Regions from separate parts of the Noviherbaspirillum sp. ST9 genome, predicted to be linked through region 3. Evidence: predicted binding sites of a transcription regulator. Region 3 holds the regulator's gene; each other region holds the start of a gene.
What was found. Region 3 encodes LexA, which represses DNA repair genes until DNA is damaged. Its sites were predicted from a motif close to ACTGTATNNNNATACAGT; they were not measured.

Region 1 (3,360 bases), on a different contig from region 3:
GCGCCGGGTTGAAGATGCTGCGGTAGTAGGTCAGCCACAAGGCTTCCCCGGCATCCTGCAGGCCGTGCTGCGCGTTGGGCACGGCGGGGCCGGGATGCAACTCGGCGCCGTCCCAGAACAGGGAGGCGTCCGGCGTGGCGATCAGCCAGCTGTTGCTTCCCATGCGATCGGCGAAATGCCTGCCGATGGCCGGCAGCACATCGTGCGCCGGCTCGTACCACGCAACGAAGCGCGGGCCGTCGTCGTGCGGACGCTCGCGGAACCGGAGGTAGGCACGCATGTCATGCTCCTCGCGACGCACCGCTTTCGCCATCGCATGCAAACGGCTGCCATCGCGATCGGCGGCGGACGCCACCTCCTTCTCGCCGTGGCTCCAGCGCCACAAGACGCGATAGAGGAAATGCCAGCGCTCCCTGTCGCGGAAGCATGCCGCCTGTTCGAGCAAGGCGGAGAGTTCGCGCGAGATGCGCAATGCCTGTTCCGGCTCTGCCGTTCCCTCTATTTCGTCCGGGTCGGCGGGAAACAGATCATCGCCCTGCCCCCATTGCACGTCGTCGGGTGCGACACCTGCGGCAATGAGCTGACGCGCCGCCGTGCGCCAAGCCTCGAACGAATCGACTGCGATACGACGCGTCATGCCGGCCACAAGTCCATCTGCTGCGGCTTGTCCGCCAGCGCGCGCCGCAGCACGGGCGAGGACACGCTGTCCTGCGGCGGCCTGTAGTCCGTCGTCACCACGAAGGGCGCGAGCTTCTTCATGCTGCAACGCAGGCGCACGAGGTCTTCGTAGCGCACCCGCCGGTGCCGCCGTAAATCCGCGATGCGCTTCGCATTGCGCAGGCCAATGCCGGGGACGCGCGCAATCATGTCCGGCTCGGCGCGGTTTAGGTCCATCGGAAAATATTCGCGATGCGCAAGCGCCCACGCCAGCTTGGGATCGATGTCGAGCGCGAGGTCGCCCGCGGCGGGCAACAGTTCCTGCGCCTGGAAGCCATAACCGCGCAGCAGGAAATCGGCCTGGTACAGGCGGTGCTCGCGCAACAGCGGCGGCGGCTGCATCGGCACACTGCCGGGGCTGTGCGGAATCGGGCTGAAGGCGGAGTAGTACACGCGGCGCAGGCGGTAGCTGCCGTACAGTGTCTCCGCCGTCGACAGGATCGTGCGGTCATCGGTGGCATCGGCGCCGACGATCATCTGCGTGCTCTGCCCCGCCGGCGCAAAGCGTTCCGCGCGGGGTTCCTCCTTCTTCTCATCCAGCCGCCGCCGGATCGTGCCCATCGCCAGCTTGATCGTCTGCACGTTCTTTTCCGGCGCCAGCTTCGCGATCCCCGCCTCTGTCGGCAACTCGATGTTCACGCTCAGGCGGTCCGCATAACGGCCTGCGGCGGCGATGAGCGCAGGATCGGCATCGGGGATGGTTTTCAGGTGGATGTAGCCGCGAAACTGTTTCTCTTCCCGCAGGCGCCGCGCGACTTGGACGAGCTGTTCCATTGTGTAGTCCGCCGAGCGGATTACGCCGGAGCTGAGGAACAAGCCGTCGATATAGTTGCGAAGATAGAAATCGGTCGTCAGCTTGACGACTTCGTCGACGGAAAACCGCGCGCGTGGCACGTTGGAGCTGCGCCGGTTGATGCAGTACTGGCAATCGTAGATGCAGACGTTGGTGAGAAGAATTTTAAGGAGGGAAACGCAGCGCCCATCCGGCGTATAGCTGTGGCAAATCCCCATCCCCGTCGTCGCCCCGATGCCCTGGCGGCCTGCCGAGGATCGCTTGGGCGCGCCGCTGCTGGCACAGGAGGCATCGTATTTTGCCGCGTCGGCAAGTATTTCCAGTTTGTCTTGCAGTTCCACTTCCAAGGCTCACTACTGCATTTACATACAGTAGTGTACGCGCCTGGAGCGAGGCGGACAAGGCGAGGTGCGAGATGCCCGGCCTCGCAGTTATACATTGCAGACTGGCTTGCCACGTATAACTTTTTCCACCGCCATTTCGTGTCCGCGATTGCATGATCATTCAACCGCTGAGCCCGCGCAAAACCGCCTGGTTCCTGTCACCCATACTGGACCCGATTCTCGACATCGGCACACCAAACGGACGAAATCAATCAGCGTTTGATAGAGCGAATCGAATTACCCACGTCACGGTGTTATCACCATCAACCTACCTTAAGGGGAATAGCATGAGTATCTTTGGCACCATACTTTCCAAACTCGGCTTCGGTGACGCTAAAAAGGAAGAGCCCGTTACTGAATCCACGCCGCAGCCAGGAGCGACCGCCGTGCAGCAACCCGAGGTTGCACCCGCGCCAGCAGCGGCATCGACCAGCACGGTCGATGTCGTCGCCAAGCTGGAGCAAATGTCCCGTTCGCATAGCGAGAAGCTCAACTGGAAGACGTCCATTGTCGATTTGCTGAAACTGCTCGGACTGGACAGCAGCCTTGCAGCGCGCAAGGAACTGGCCACCGAGCTCGGCTGCCCTGCCGACAAGATGTCGGATTCGGCCCAGATGAACATGTGGCTGCACAAGGCCGTGATCAAGAAGCTGGCGGATAACGGAGGGAATATTCCAGCGGATATGCTGGATTAGTTCTGAAAACTGGCGTCAGGTCTTGTGATAGCACATCTGATGGATCGCAAGACCACGATATCGCCGTTACGACCAGCTCTTAGAAAAGGCTGTCTTAGACATTTTTGATGCTGTTTTCACGCTGCCAGGCAATGTCTTCGCGATTTCCTCACCCTCAGCAACTATTTGTTGAAGAATGTTTGGGAAAAATTCCGCGTCAGCCGTTGATACACGCATCTTCACGAAAGTCCCCAAAACTTGGGTTTGAGCCGTTTCCTGTCGAGTCCCGTCATAGGAAATTCTTCGGCCAGAACTAATGATTTGAAATGCACCAAACCTTCTGCCGAGTTCTGATACAACGTACAAACCGAAACCTGAATTTGCCCATTCGGAATCTCCTGTAACGGAGAAGCTCGAGACACCGGGCATTAAGCACGCTTCAATGGCTTTTTCCGGAGTCGAGTAAAGGCCGGTTTTTGCTAAGGAGTTATAGACACCTATTCCCTCATCTGCAATCGCTATTTCGGCGTCACCATTCACCCACCGTTGTGCCGTTACTGTGCATTCCGCGACGTTGCCGTGCTCGAAAGAGTTTCGGATTACTTCTCTAATTGCATAGGCCAACATCATTGCGGGCCCAACGTTTCTTTCACCCGGGAATATAACGGTGGCGAGACGGTCCGCCTTAATGTCAATTTCCTCTTGCATCACGTGGCCTTTCCACATGATTTGATCGCGACGGATTTTTGTGAAAGGCAAGTAATTGGAATTCCCTGCGGCTTCGCCGACCTCC
Region 2 (3,360 bases), on a different contig from region 3:
CAAGGTCCCAGTCCCACACCAGCATGCGTGCCGCATTCATGCCCTCCCGCAGCCGGTCCTGGCTCTCGCGCAAGGCGGCCTGTGCGCGGTAGGCCTCGGTGACGTCGTTGAGCTGGCAGACGATGCCGGTGACCTTGCCGTCGTCGTCGACCACCGGCTGGAACAGCGCATCGAAATAGACGTCGTGAAGCGGTGCACCCGACGTCAGCCGCAAGTCCGCCCGCATGCCGCGCCCGATGAAGGGCTTGCCGGTATTGAAGACCTCGCTGAGCAGGTCGTCATAGCCCTGGCCGGCGAGTTCAGGGACGGCCTCCAGCAAGGTCTTGCCGATGATGTCCCGCCTGCCGACAAATTTGAAATAGGCGTCATTTGCCATGTCGAACACGAGATCCTTGCCGCGGAAGGCGACCAGGGGACTTGGCGCATGCTTGAACAGGTCGCGCAGGCGTTCGCTGTCTGCCTTGAGCAGGAGGTTGGCTTCGTGAACGCTTTGCGCGCGCAGGAAAATGCCGCTTTGCGCGTCGCCCAGTTCGACCGGCAGGCCGTCCTCGGGTGTGTGAAGTGCTTCGCGCAAACGCTGGAGTTCCGTGACGTCGATCGGGTGCTGCAGGAGGGTGTCAACTTCTCCGACTGCGTTCAGCACCGGGGTGGCGACAATGCTCCAGTAACGGACTTCGAAGCCGCCGCCTTCCGGTTCCGGGCGCGGAATGTCGAAGCGCAGGAGGGCGAGGGTGTCGGGCTGCTTGGTGCGGATGGCACGCTCGAATGATGCAATTGCCTGGCGCAGCGTGTCGGGATCGGTCGGAAAGGCATCCCAGGCCCAGCGCCCGACAATGTCCGACAACGCGCGCTTGGTGGAAGCCAGGTAGGCCTTGTTTGCGCCGACGATGTTGAGCGCCCGGTCCAGCACGAGGTAAGGGTTGGGCGAGGCGTCAAACAGCGCATGGTAATCGAGCTCACGCGCGTCCGCAGGCTCGCAGGGCGGACTCCTTTCGTGCTGGCCGTCCTCGAAAGCCGACTGTTGCGGCTTTCTTTTTCTACGATGACGGATGTCCATGGGAAACCTGGGAAAGTCACGTAACGATGATTGCTCGTGTGATAGACGGTGTATTCGACCCAGTAGTTTCCGGATGCGCCGATCAAGCGCCATGGGCAGGCGTCACTGCCTTGATTTTCATCAATGGAAAGTTTCTCTTGAAAATCATGAACATAGGAAAACTTCCTCGCACTTGTCCACAGAATTGACCACAGGAATTGTGGGGAAGTGCACAGGGTCAGTGCTTTTGGTTGTCCTGCGTGCCACGTCCGGTTCGTTGCTGGAGTTCGTCGATGCGCTCCGACGCCTGGGCTTTGGTGAGCGACTCGTCCATCTCCTCGCCGGCCTCCTCGGAAAGGGTCTTGAGGTAGGACTTCTGCGCCCCGGTCATTGGTTCGTCACCGGTCGTCCAGTCCTTCGGGTCCTTCAGCATGTTGCTGTTTTGCGCTTCACTTTGGGTTTGCTTGTCCATGTTGGCCTCCAGAGGGGAATGACAAATATGCACAAAAGACTGTGGATTTATACAGTTTGTTCCCGGGATGCCTGGAGTAGGGGCGAAAAAAAACCCGCAGACCTTGCGGTTTGCGGGTGAATCCAATTCAAGAAGAGTTGGAGGAGACAGGTACTACTTTATCGCAATGCAGCATAGTTGTCTTCTTTATTGTCGTTATATGAGTTATATGCATTGGTTATAAAGAGCGTGAAAATAAGAAAGCCCGCTATGCAAACGCTTCGCGGGCTCCTGTCTCACTCGTCATCCTGAAATGGATTTTTTTGGTGCAGCGAGTGGATATTACAACGAAAAGTTCGAAATTCGCGAAAAAATACCCCCGTGCATTGAAAAGTTGAGAATCCTTACTGCGCGGCCTTTTCCCGCTCCTGCAGCTCGCGCCACTGGAGCTTTCCCGTAGAGGATTTTGGCAGCGCATCGACAAACTGCACGATACGCGGACTCTTGTATGCGGCCATGTTGGCATGCGCCCAATCGACGATTTCCTGCTCGCTGACCTTGCCGCGAAAAGCCTCGCGCAGCACGACCACCGCCTTTACCGTTTCGCCGCGCTTCGCATCCTGCGCCGCAATGACGCAGGCTTCCTGGATCGCCGGATGCTGGTACAGCAGGGATTCCACTTCCGCCGGCCAGACCTTGAAGCCGGAGGCGTTGATCATCCGTTTCAGCCGGTCGACCATGAAGAAATAGCCGTCCTCGTCGGTCTGCGCCAGGTCGCCGGTGCGCAGGAACCGTTTTCCCTCGAGCTCGACGAAGGTCTCCGCGCTGGCCTGCGGATTGTTCCAGTAGCCTTGCATGACATGCGGGGCATGGACGACGATTTCGCCGACTTCGCCTGGTGGCAATTCGTGGAAGTCCGACGGGTCGACCACACGCGCGTCGACGTTATAGAGCGGAATGCCGAGGCACTGCTTCATCGGGCGGTGCATCGGGTTGATGTGCGTGGCGCCGATGGTCTCCGACATGCCGTAACCCTCGACATAGGGCACGCCGATGATTTCCTTCATCTTTTGCGCCACCGCTTCCGGCATTGCCGCACCGCCGCCGCGGATGCCATGGAGGCTGGAGAAGTCGAACTCGGCGATGCGCGGGTTGGCCAGCAGGTCCACGACCATGGTCGCGATCAGCTGCATGGTCTTGACCTTGTAGCGCTGCACGCATTGCGCCGCCACCTCGCGGTCCCAGCGCGTGAGCAGGACGATGGTGGCGCCGTGGTAGAGCGGGCCGCTCATGCTGCCCACCATGCCGGTCACGTGGAAGAAGGGCAGCACCGACAGGATCACCGCGTCCTGGTTGGTATTGAACCACTGCATGCTCGCTGCCACCGAAAACATCACGCCGCGATGGGTATGCATGCATCCCTTCGGATGGCCAGTCGTGCCGGAGGTATAGGGCATGACGCACAGGTCATCCGGGCCGGCGGTCAGCGGGCCGGGTTGGAGCTGCTGCGCCAGCGCGTCGCTCCACAGGGTGACGCCGGGGCCGGAAATCGGTTGGCGCGGAGCAGCCACGACATCGGGCAGGCGGAGATCCGTCGGGCGCCGCACATAGTCCGAATAGGCGGCCACCAGGATGTGCTCCAGTCCCTCGCCGACGAGCGGTCCCATCTGCGGATACAGGTCCTGGGCGACGATGGCGACCTTTGCTCCGGTGTCCTTCACGTAGTGGCGCAACTCGTTGGTCAGGTTCATCGGGTTGACCGGAACGACCACCGCGTTGGCGCGCAGGATGCCGTAATACGCCAGCACGAATTGCGGACTGTTCTGCATGTACAGCAGGACCCGGTCGCCCCGTTTGACACCGCAGGTCTGTT
Region 3 (3,360 bases):
GGAACCGAACAGACGGCCGTCAACGCCGGCCTTCTGAGCGATCTGAACGGTCATGCCGTTCAGCTTTTCGCCTTGAGCCTGGGCTGCTGCCAGCTTCTCTGCTGCTGCCTTTTCGAGCTCAGCGCGCTTTGCTTCGAATTCAGCGACAGCGTTTGCAGTAGCGCGGCGTGCCATGCGCTGGGGGATCAGGAAGTTACGTGCGTAACCGTCCTTGACCTTGACCACGTCGCCGAGGTTGCCGAGATTGACGACTTTTTCCAACAGAATGACTTGCATGTTTTTCTCCTATTCTTCAGTCGTCAATTAGGCGTTGTGCAGATCGGTGTACGGCAGCAACGCGAGGTAGCGTGCGCGCTTGATCGCGGTGTCAACCTGACGCTGGTAGTGTGCCTTGGTGCCGGTCAGGCGTGCCGGCATGATCTTGCCGTTTTCCTGGACGAAGTCCTTCAGGGTGTCGACGTCCTTGTAGTCGACCTGTTCAACGCCGGCGGCGGTGAAGCGGCAGAATTTCTTGCGCTTGAACAGCGGGTTCTGCTGCTGGCGCTTTTGCTTGAGTTTGCTCTTGTCGAATTTTTTACCGAATGCCATGTTTGGCTCCTGTACTGTATCTAGTGATCTGTGATTGACTCGAAATCCGTAACGTGGAACACGAGGCTTTTGCTATTGCGATTCTTGCGTGCCAGGAATCCCGTGAACAGAAACATTTCCCCTAATGCTGCCCGGTTGAATCTTCCGGAGATTTCGCCTGCGGCGACCGCGGCAATCTCCATGTCAACCTGGCGCGGGATGCTTGCTTCCACCTGTTCCGAACTGTGCTGCAATTTTGCTGACACGATCGGGATGCCTGCCGGGGTATAGCGCACTACGTCGCGCTCGGCAATGGCAGCAATCAGGCGAAGTTGGTTCACTCTCCTCGGCTGCCGCAATTACGCAGCGGACGCCTCTGCACGTTGGGATTTGGCAGCATCTTCCTTCTGGACAGCCTTCATCATCGGCGACGGGGCGGTTTCAGCCTTCTTCATCTTGACGGTGAGGTGGCGCAGGACGGCGTCGTTGAACTTGAAGCCCGTTTCGAGTTCAGCCAGGGTTTCGTTGTCGCACTCGATGTTCATGCAAACATAGTGTGCCTTGGCCAGCTTCTGGATCATGTAAGCCAGTTGACGGCGGCCCCAGTCTTCGACACGGTGGACCTTGCCGTTACGGGCGGTAACGATGCCCTTGTAGCGTTCGATCATCGCGGGCACTTGCTCGCTCTGATCCGGATGGACGATAAATACGATTTCGTAATGACGCATGAATTCTCCTTTTGGACGGATTGAAAAATCGCCCACCCCGGCGTCAAGACGGGTGTGGGAAGAGGAAAGCCCGCCATAATAACCCGTTCTGAAAGAAAGCTCAATGCTTTCAAGCCCTTAAGGCAAGGAACCGGGAAATCGGACATTTTCGAGGCAAGCGCCGCCAAATAACCAGCAAATACGCTTGCATTCGCATAAATCCTGTATAAAAATACAGGCTGTCTATACACACAGCGCTGGATAACCCCAGTGAATCGCCATGATCAAGCTGACCGCCCGCCAGGAGCAAATCCTGAACCTGATCAGGGAAGCCATTGAAAACACCGGATTCCCTCCCACCCGGGCCGAAATTGCCGCCGAGCTCGGCTTCCGCTCAGCGAACGCTGCCGAGGAACATTTGCAGGCGCTTGCCCGCAAGGGAGCAATCGAAATATCCCCCGGCACGTCTCGCGGCATTCGTCTTCGCGACATGGGCAAAGACAGCACAAGCGTGGCGCGACAAATGGCCTTGCCGCATCCCGGCCTCATGCAACTGAGTCTGCCGCTGGTTGGCCGCGTCGCCGCCGGCTCGCCGATTCTTGCACAGGAACATATTGAAACCACGTACAGCGTGGACCCCTCGCTGTTTTCTGCAAAGCCGGACTACCTGCTGAAAGTGCGCGGATTGTCGATGCGGGATGTCGGCATTCTCGACGGTGACCTGTTGGCCGTAAAAAAGGCCGACTCCGCAAAGAATGGGCAGATCGTCGTTGCCCGCCTTGGCGACGACGTGACGGTCAAGCGCTACCGCAAGACGGGCAGCGTCATTGAACTCCTTCCCGAAAACCCGGATTTTGAACCTATCGTTGTCGATGGTAGGGAAGATAATTTTGCTCTTGAAGGGCTCGCGGTGGGCCTTTTGCGCGCCTGGGGCTGAATTAGCTGAGTCGCGCAAGCGCCTTCGCTACAGCCCCGCAAGAGGCAATTCGACGCGGACACGAAATTACTGCTGTCCGAGTTTCTTCATGATTTGGCGGGCAATCCCACGCAGGATGTTCACCTCTTCTGTTTCCAGCTGGGCTCGGGAGAACAGGCGCTTCAGCCGGGGCATTAATTTCTTCGGGTTTGATGGATCAAGAAATTCAACGGCGACAAGCGCCTGCTCAAGGTGCGCATACATGCCCTCAATCTGACCCAGATCCGCTGCCACTCCCTGAAAACCGATCGGAGAAACAGGCAGCGCCTCGCCTGTGGCAGCCACGCGCGCTTCATATGCAAGCAGCTGCACTGCCTGAGCCAGGTTCAACGACGAGTATTCAGGGTTTGCCGGAATATTGATGAGCACGTTGCACCTTTCAATAATCTCGTTCGGCAGACCATAGCGCTCACTCCCGAACACGAGCGCGGCATTCAGGCTCGCCTCCCCTGCAAGCTGTGCGGCCAGCGCCCTGGGCTGCGTTACAGGCGGCGAAAACTCCCTCAATCTGGCGCTGAGTGCCGCAGCAAAGTTGCAGCCTTCCAGCGCCTCTTCAATCGTTTCAACGATCCTGGCGGACTGCAGTACATCCACTGCGCCGCTGGCGAATGCCACTGCCTCCTCGTGCGTAGTCGCATTGGCAAACCGAGGATTGACAAGCACAAGTTGTGAAAATCCCATCGTCTTCATCGCCCGCGCGGCAGCGCCGATGTTACCGGGATGACTGGTGCCGACCAGGACAAAGCGCAGGCGGCTGAAAAGAGAATTACTGGTTTGAGGCTGGTTCATTTAAAATAGCGGCATTACGCGGGAACCGGCTTGTTGCCGATTGTTGCCGCATCGCTCATTAATCTTATTTCATGTGGTTCCGCGCGGTAGGCGACGGTACCGCAATTTTAACGGAACCCCTATGCATCCCATGCTGAATACGGCGGTGAAGGCCGCGCGCCGCGCTGCTTCCATCATCAATCGTGCTTCGTTTGACGTCGACCGCGTCAAGGTCACGACGAAGAATCATAACGATTTTGTCACCGAAGTCGACCAGGCCGCCGAGCAGGCGATCATCGAAGTTCTGAAAACCGCGTACCCCGACCACGCAATCCTCGCCGA
Region 4 (3,360 bases), on a different contig from region 3:
ACGCAGCGCATTGTCGATCAGGTTGCTCAACAGTTCGCGCAACATGACCGGATTACCCTGCACCATGATCGGATGGCCCGGCTGCTCAAAGCCGAGGTCGATGCGATGCGTGAACGAGGGCTGTACCCAGTCCTGTACGACGTTACGCGCCAGTTCCGACAGCTCGAGCGGCACGAGCGGTTTCGTTGCTGGCGTCTGGTTCTCTGCGCGCGCAAGCGCGAGCAGCTGGTTGACAAGTCGCGTTGCCGATTCCGAGCTTTTCGACAACTGCTCGAGCGAGCGATGCATTTCATCCAGATTGGTCTCGCGCAGCGCCAATTCTGATTGCATGCGCATGCCGGCCAACGGCGTCTTCATCTGGTGCGCCGCATCCGCAATGAATCGCTTCTGCATTTCGATACTCTGCGACAGCCGGCCGAGCATGTCGTTGAACGAGCGCACCAGGGGCGAGATCTCCTCCGGCACCTGGCCGGATTCGATGGGGCTGAGGTCGTCGGGACGGCGCGCGCGAATGCGCTGCTGCAGCTCCGCCAGGGGCGACAGGCCGCGTGACAGGGCGAACCAGACCAGTGCCAGGGCCACGGGAAGAATGATGAACTGCGGAAGGATCACGCCCTTGATGATTTCATTGGCGAGCTGGGCGCGCTTGTCCAAGGTTTCGGCAACCTGCACCAGCGTGGTTGTGCCACGTTCGGTTTCGCGTGCGCCGCGGCGCGGACGAAGCTCGGCGTACACGTAAGCCACGCGCACTTCTGTGCCGCGCATCGTATCGTTCCTGAAACGCACCGAACCCGATGGCTGCTTTTCCTCGTCCGGCGGCGGCGGCGGCAGGTCGGCATCGCCATCAACAAATTCACCGCTTGGGCCGAGAACCTGAAAATAGACATTGTCGACGTCATCGGCGCGCAGGATGTCGCGTGCGGAATTGGTGAGCTGGGCGTTGGCCCTGCCATTGACTTCCTTCACCTGCTGGGACAGCACGATCACGCGGTCGTCCAGTGCGCGGTCAAAGGGATGGTTGGCAATCGACTTCGCGACCAGGTAGGTGATCGCAATGCTCATCGGCCAGAGCAGCAGCAGGGGCACCAGCATCCAGTCGAGGATCTCGCCGAACAGCGAACGCTGGATGCGCTCTTCAGGCTGGAGGGCGACAAAATCGCTGGACTTCCCGCGCCGGGAAGCGTCAGTCGAGGCGGAAACGCCCGCATCCGGACGGTGGGCGTCACTCATGGAGGAATGTCAGCCGGCAGTCGGGGTGCTCTGTGCGCCCGCAGCCGGCTCGGAGAACTTTTCAAGGCAATATCCCAGGCCGCGCACAGTGGCAATGCGCACACCACCCACCTCGATCTTCTTGCGCAGGCGGTGGACATACACCTCGATGGCGTTATTGCTGACTTCCTCGCCCCATTCGCACAGGTGGTCAACCAGCTGCTCCTTCGACACCAGGCGCCCGGTACGCTGCAAAAGGACTTCCAGCAGGCCCAGCTCCCGCGCAGACAGGTCAAGCATCTGGTCGTTCATATAAGCGATACGCCCCACCTGGTCGTAGGACAGGGGGCCGTGCTTGATGACGGTCGGTCCTCCACCGGCGCCACGCCGGGTGAGGGCGCGCACCCGCGCTTCCAGTTCGGACAGCGCAAACGGTTTGGCCATGAAATCGTCGGCGCCCAGGTCCAGTCCCTTGACGCGCTGTTCAATGGAGTCGCCGGCAGTCAGGATCAGCACCGGCAGGCGCGAATTTCGCGCACGCAGGCGGCGCAACACCTCCAGGCCGGGCATTTTCGGCAAACCGAGGTCGAGGATCAGCAAGTCGAAATCCTGTGTCGACAGTGCGGAGTCCGCTTCAAGGCCGTTCTTGACGCAGTCCGTGGCATATCCCGACTGGCGCAGCGAGCGCGTCAGTCCATCGGCTAGTACACTGTCGTCTTCAGCGAGCAAAATACGCATGGTTGGCACTCTGCAATCAGATGTAAAGTAGTCTATTGCTTTTCATTAATAGCAGCAAGGCAAAGCAAGTACCGACTTCAAAAACCGGCGTCTCTCCTCATCCTAATCAAGTTTTCCCGATATTTAAAATTCCCGCTTGCGCACGCCACTGTTTTTTTATACAGTATGGCCTGTGACGTTAATCGTGGCTCGCCGCTCAAGGGGTGGCGAACTAGTTAATACCCAACCGTCGAAAGAATACAGTTATGGACGACAAGAAAGCTGCGCAAAACCCGGAAAAGGCAAAGGCACTGGCCGCCGCACTGGCGCAAATCGAGAAGCAGTTCGGCAAGGGCTCCGTCATGCGCATGGCCGACGGTGCTGTGGCGGAAGAGGTTCAGGTCGTTTCGACCGGCTCGCTGGGCCTAGATATTGCCTTGGGCGTCGGCGGCTTGCCGCGCGGCCGCGTTGTTGAAATTTACGGTCCGGAGTCGTCCGGTAAGACTACGCTGACCCTGCAAGCCATTGCAGAAATGCAGAAACTGGGCGGCACCTGCGCCTTTATCGACGCCGAACACGCACTGGACGTCGTGTATGCACAGAAGCTGGGCGTCAATTTGCAGGAACTGCTGATTTCGCAACCCGATACAGGGGAGCAGGCGCTCGAAATCTGCGACGCACTCGTGCGCTCCGGCAGCGTCGACCTGGTTGTGGTCGACTCCGTCGCCGCACTGACCCCGAAGGCTGAAATCGAAGGCGACATGGGCGATTCCCTCCCAGGTCTCCAGGCGCGCCTCATGTCGCAGGCGCTGCGCAAGCTGACCGGCAGCATCAATCGCACCAACACCTTGGTCATCTTCATCAACCAGATCCGCATGAAGATCGGCGTCATGTTCGGCAATCCGGAAACGACGACCGGTGGCAATGCGCTCAAATTCTACGCATCTGTGCGTCTAGACATTCGCCGTACCGGCTCCATCAAGTCTGGCGACGAAGTAATCGGCAACGAAACAAAGGTCAAGGTCGTGAAAAACAAGGTTGCGCCCCCATTTAGGGAAGCGCATTTCGACATCCTCTACGGGGAAGGCACTTCGCGTGAAGGCGAAATCCTCGACCTGGGTTCCGAAGCCAAGATCGTTGAAAAATCCGGTGCATGGTACAGCTACAACGGCGAGCGTATCGGCCAGGGCAAAGACAACGCACGCAACTACCTGAAGGAGCATCCAGAACTGGCGCGCGAGATCGAGAACAAGGTCCGCGCAGCGCTGGGCGTGCCGGAACTGCCGCCCCTCGTGGCAGAAGCTGAATAAGAAAGGGCAGCTCCTTTCATCCTGAATACTTCACGTGAGGGAGCCCGCGCTGCTGGAACACCATGGCAAAATTGCAAATGAGTCTAAAGGCGCGGGCTCTGAAGTATTTATCCGCTCGTGAACA

Region 1: a site for LexA is predicted at 1,866-1,883, ahead of ACNOHI_RS09920 (putative DNA modification/repair radical SAM protein). Genes of this name have one in related genera too.
Region 2: a site for LexA is predicted at 1,547-1,564, ahead of ACNOHI_RS22550 (DUF3072 domain-containing protein). Genes of this name have one in related genera too.
Region 4: a site for LexA is predicted at 2,095-2,112, ahead of recA (recombinase RecA). Genes of this name have one in related genera too.

Annotation. Positions count from the first base shown of each region.
Region 1 is NZ_JBLWFR010000004.1:173,880-177,239, reverse strand. It holds gene ACNOHI_RS09925 (UdgX family uracil-DNA binding protein) at 1-637, opposite strand, end outside; gene ACNOHI_RS09920 (putative DNA modification/repair radical SAM protein) at 634-1,851, opposite strand; gene ACNOHI_RS09915 (DUF3597 domain-containing protein) at 2,007-2,588, shown strand; gene ACNOHI_RS09910 (ATP-binding protein) at 2,655-3,360, opposite strand, start outside.
Region 2 is NZ_JBLWFR010000011.1:90,345-93,704, reverse strand. It holds gene ACNOHI_RS22555 (EAL and GGDEF domain-containing protein) at 1-1,057, opposite strand, end outside; gene ACNOHI_RS22550 (DUF3072 domain-containing protein) at 1,275-1,508, opposite strand; gene ACNOHI_RS22545 (long-chain fatty acid--CoA ligase) at 1,892-3,360, opposite strand, start outside.
Region 3 is NZ_JBLWFR010000013.1:23,631-26,990, reverse strand. It holds gene rplI (50S ribosomal protein L9) at 1-276, opposite strand, end outside; gene rpsR (30S ribosomal protein S18) at 304-588, opposite strand; gene priB (primosomal replication protein N) at 609-908, opposite strand; gene rpsF (30S ribosomal protein S6) at 927-1,295, opposite strand; gene lexA (transcriptional repressor LexA) at 1,555-2,211, shown strand; gene ACNOHI_RS23155 (RNA methyltransferase) at 2,278-3,039, opposite strand; gene ACNOHI_RS23150 (inositol monophosphatase family protein) at 3,161-3,360, shown strand, end outside.
Region 4 is NZ_JBLWFR010000007.1:218,196-221,555, reverse strand. It holds gene ACNOHI_RS17670 (sensor histidine kinase N-terminal domain-containing protein) at 1-1,230, opposite strand, end outside; gene ACNOHI_RS17665 (response regulator) at 1,240-1,947, opposite strand; gene recA (recombinase RecA) at 2,193-3,236, shown strand; gene recX (recombination regulator RecX) at 3,299-3,360, shown strand, end outside.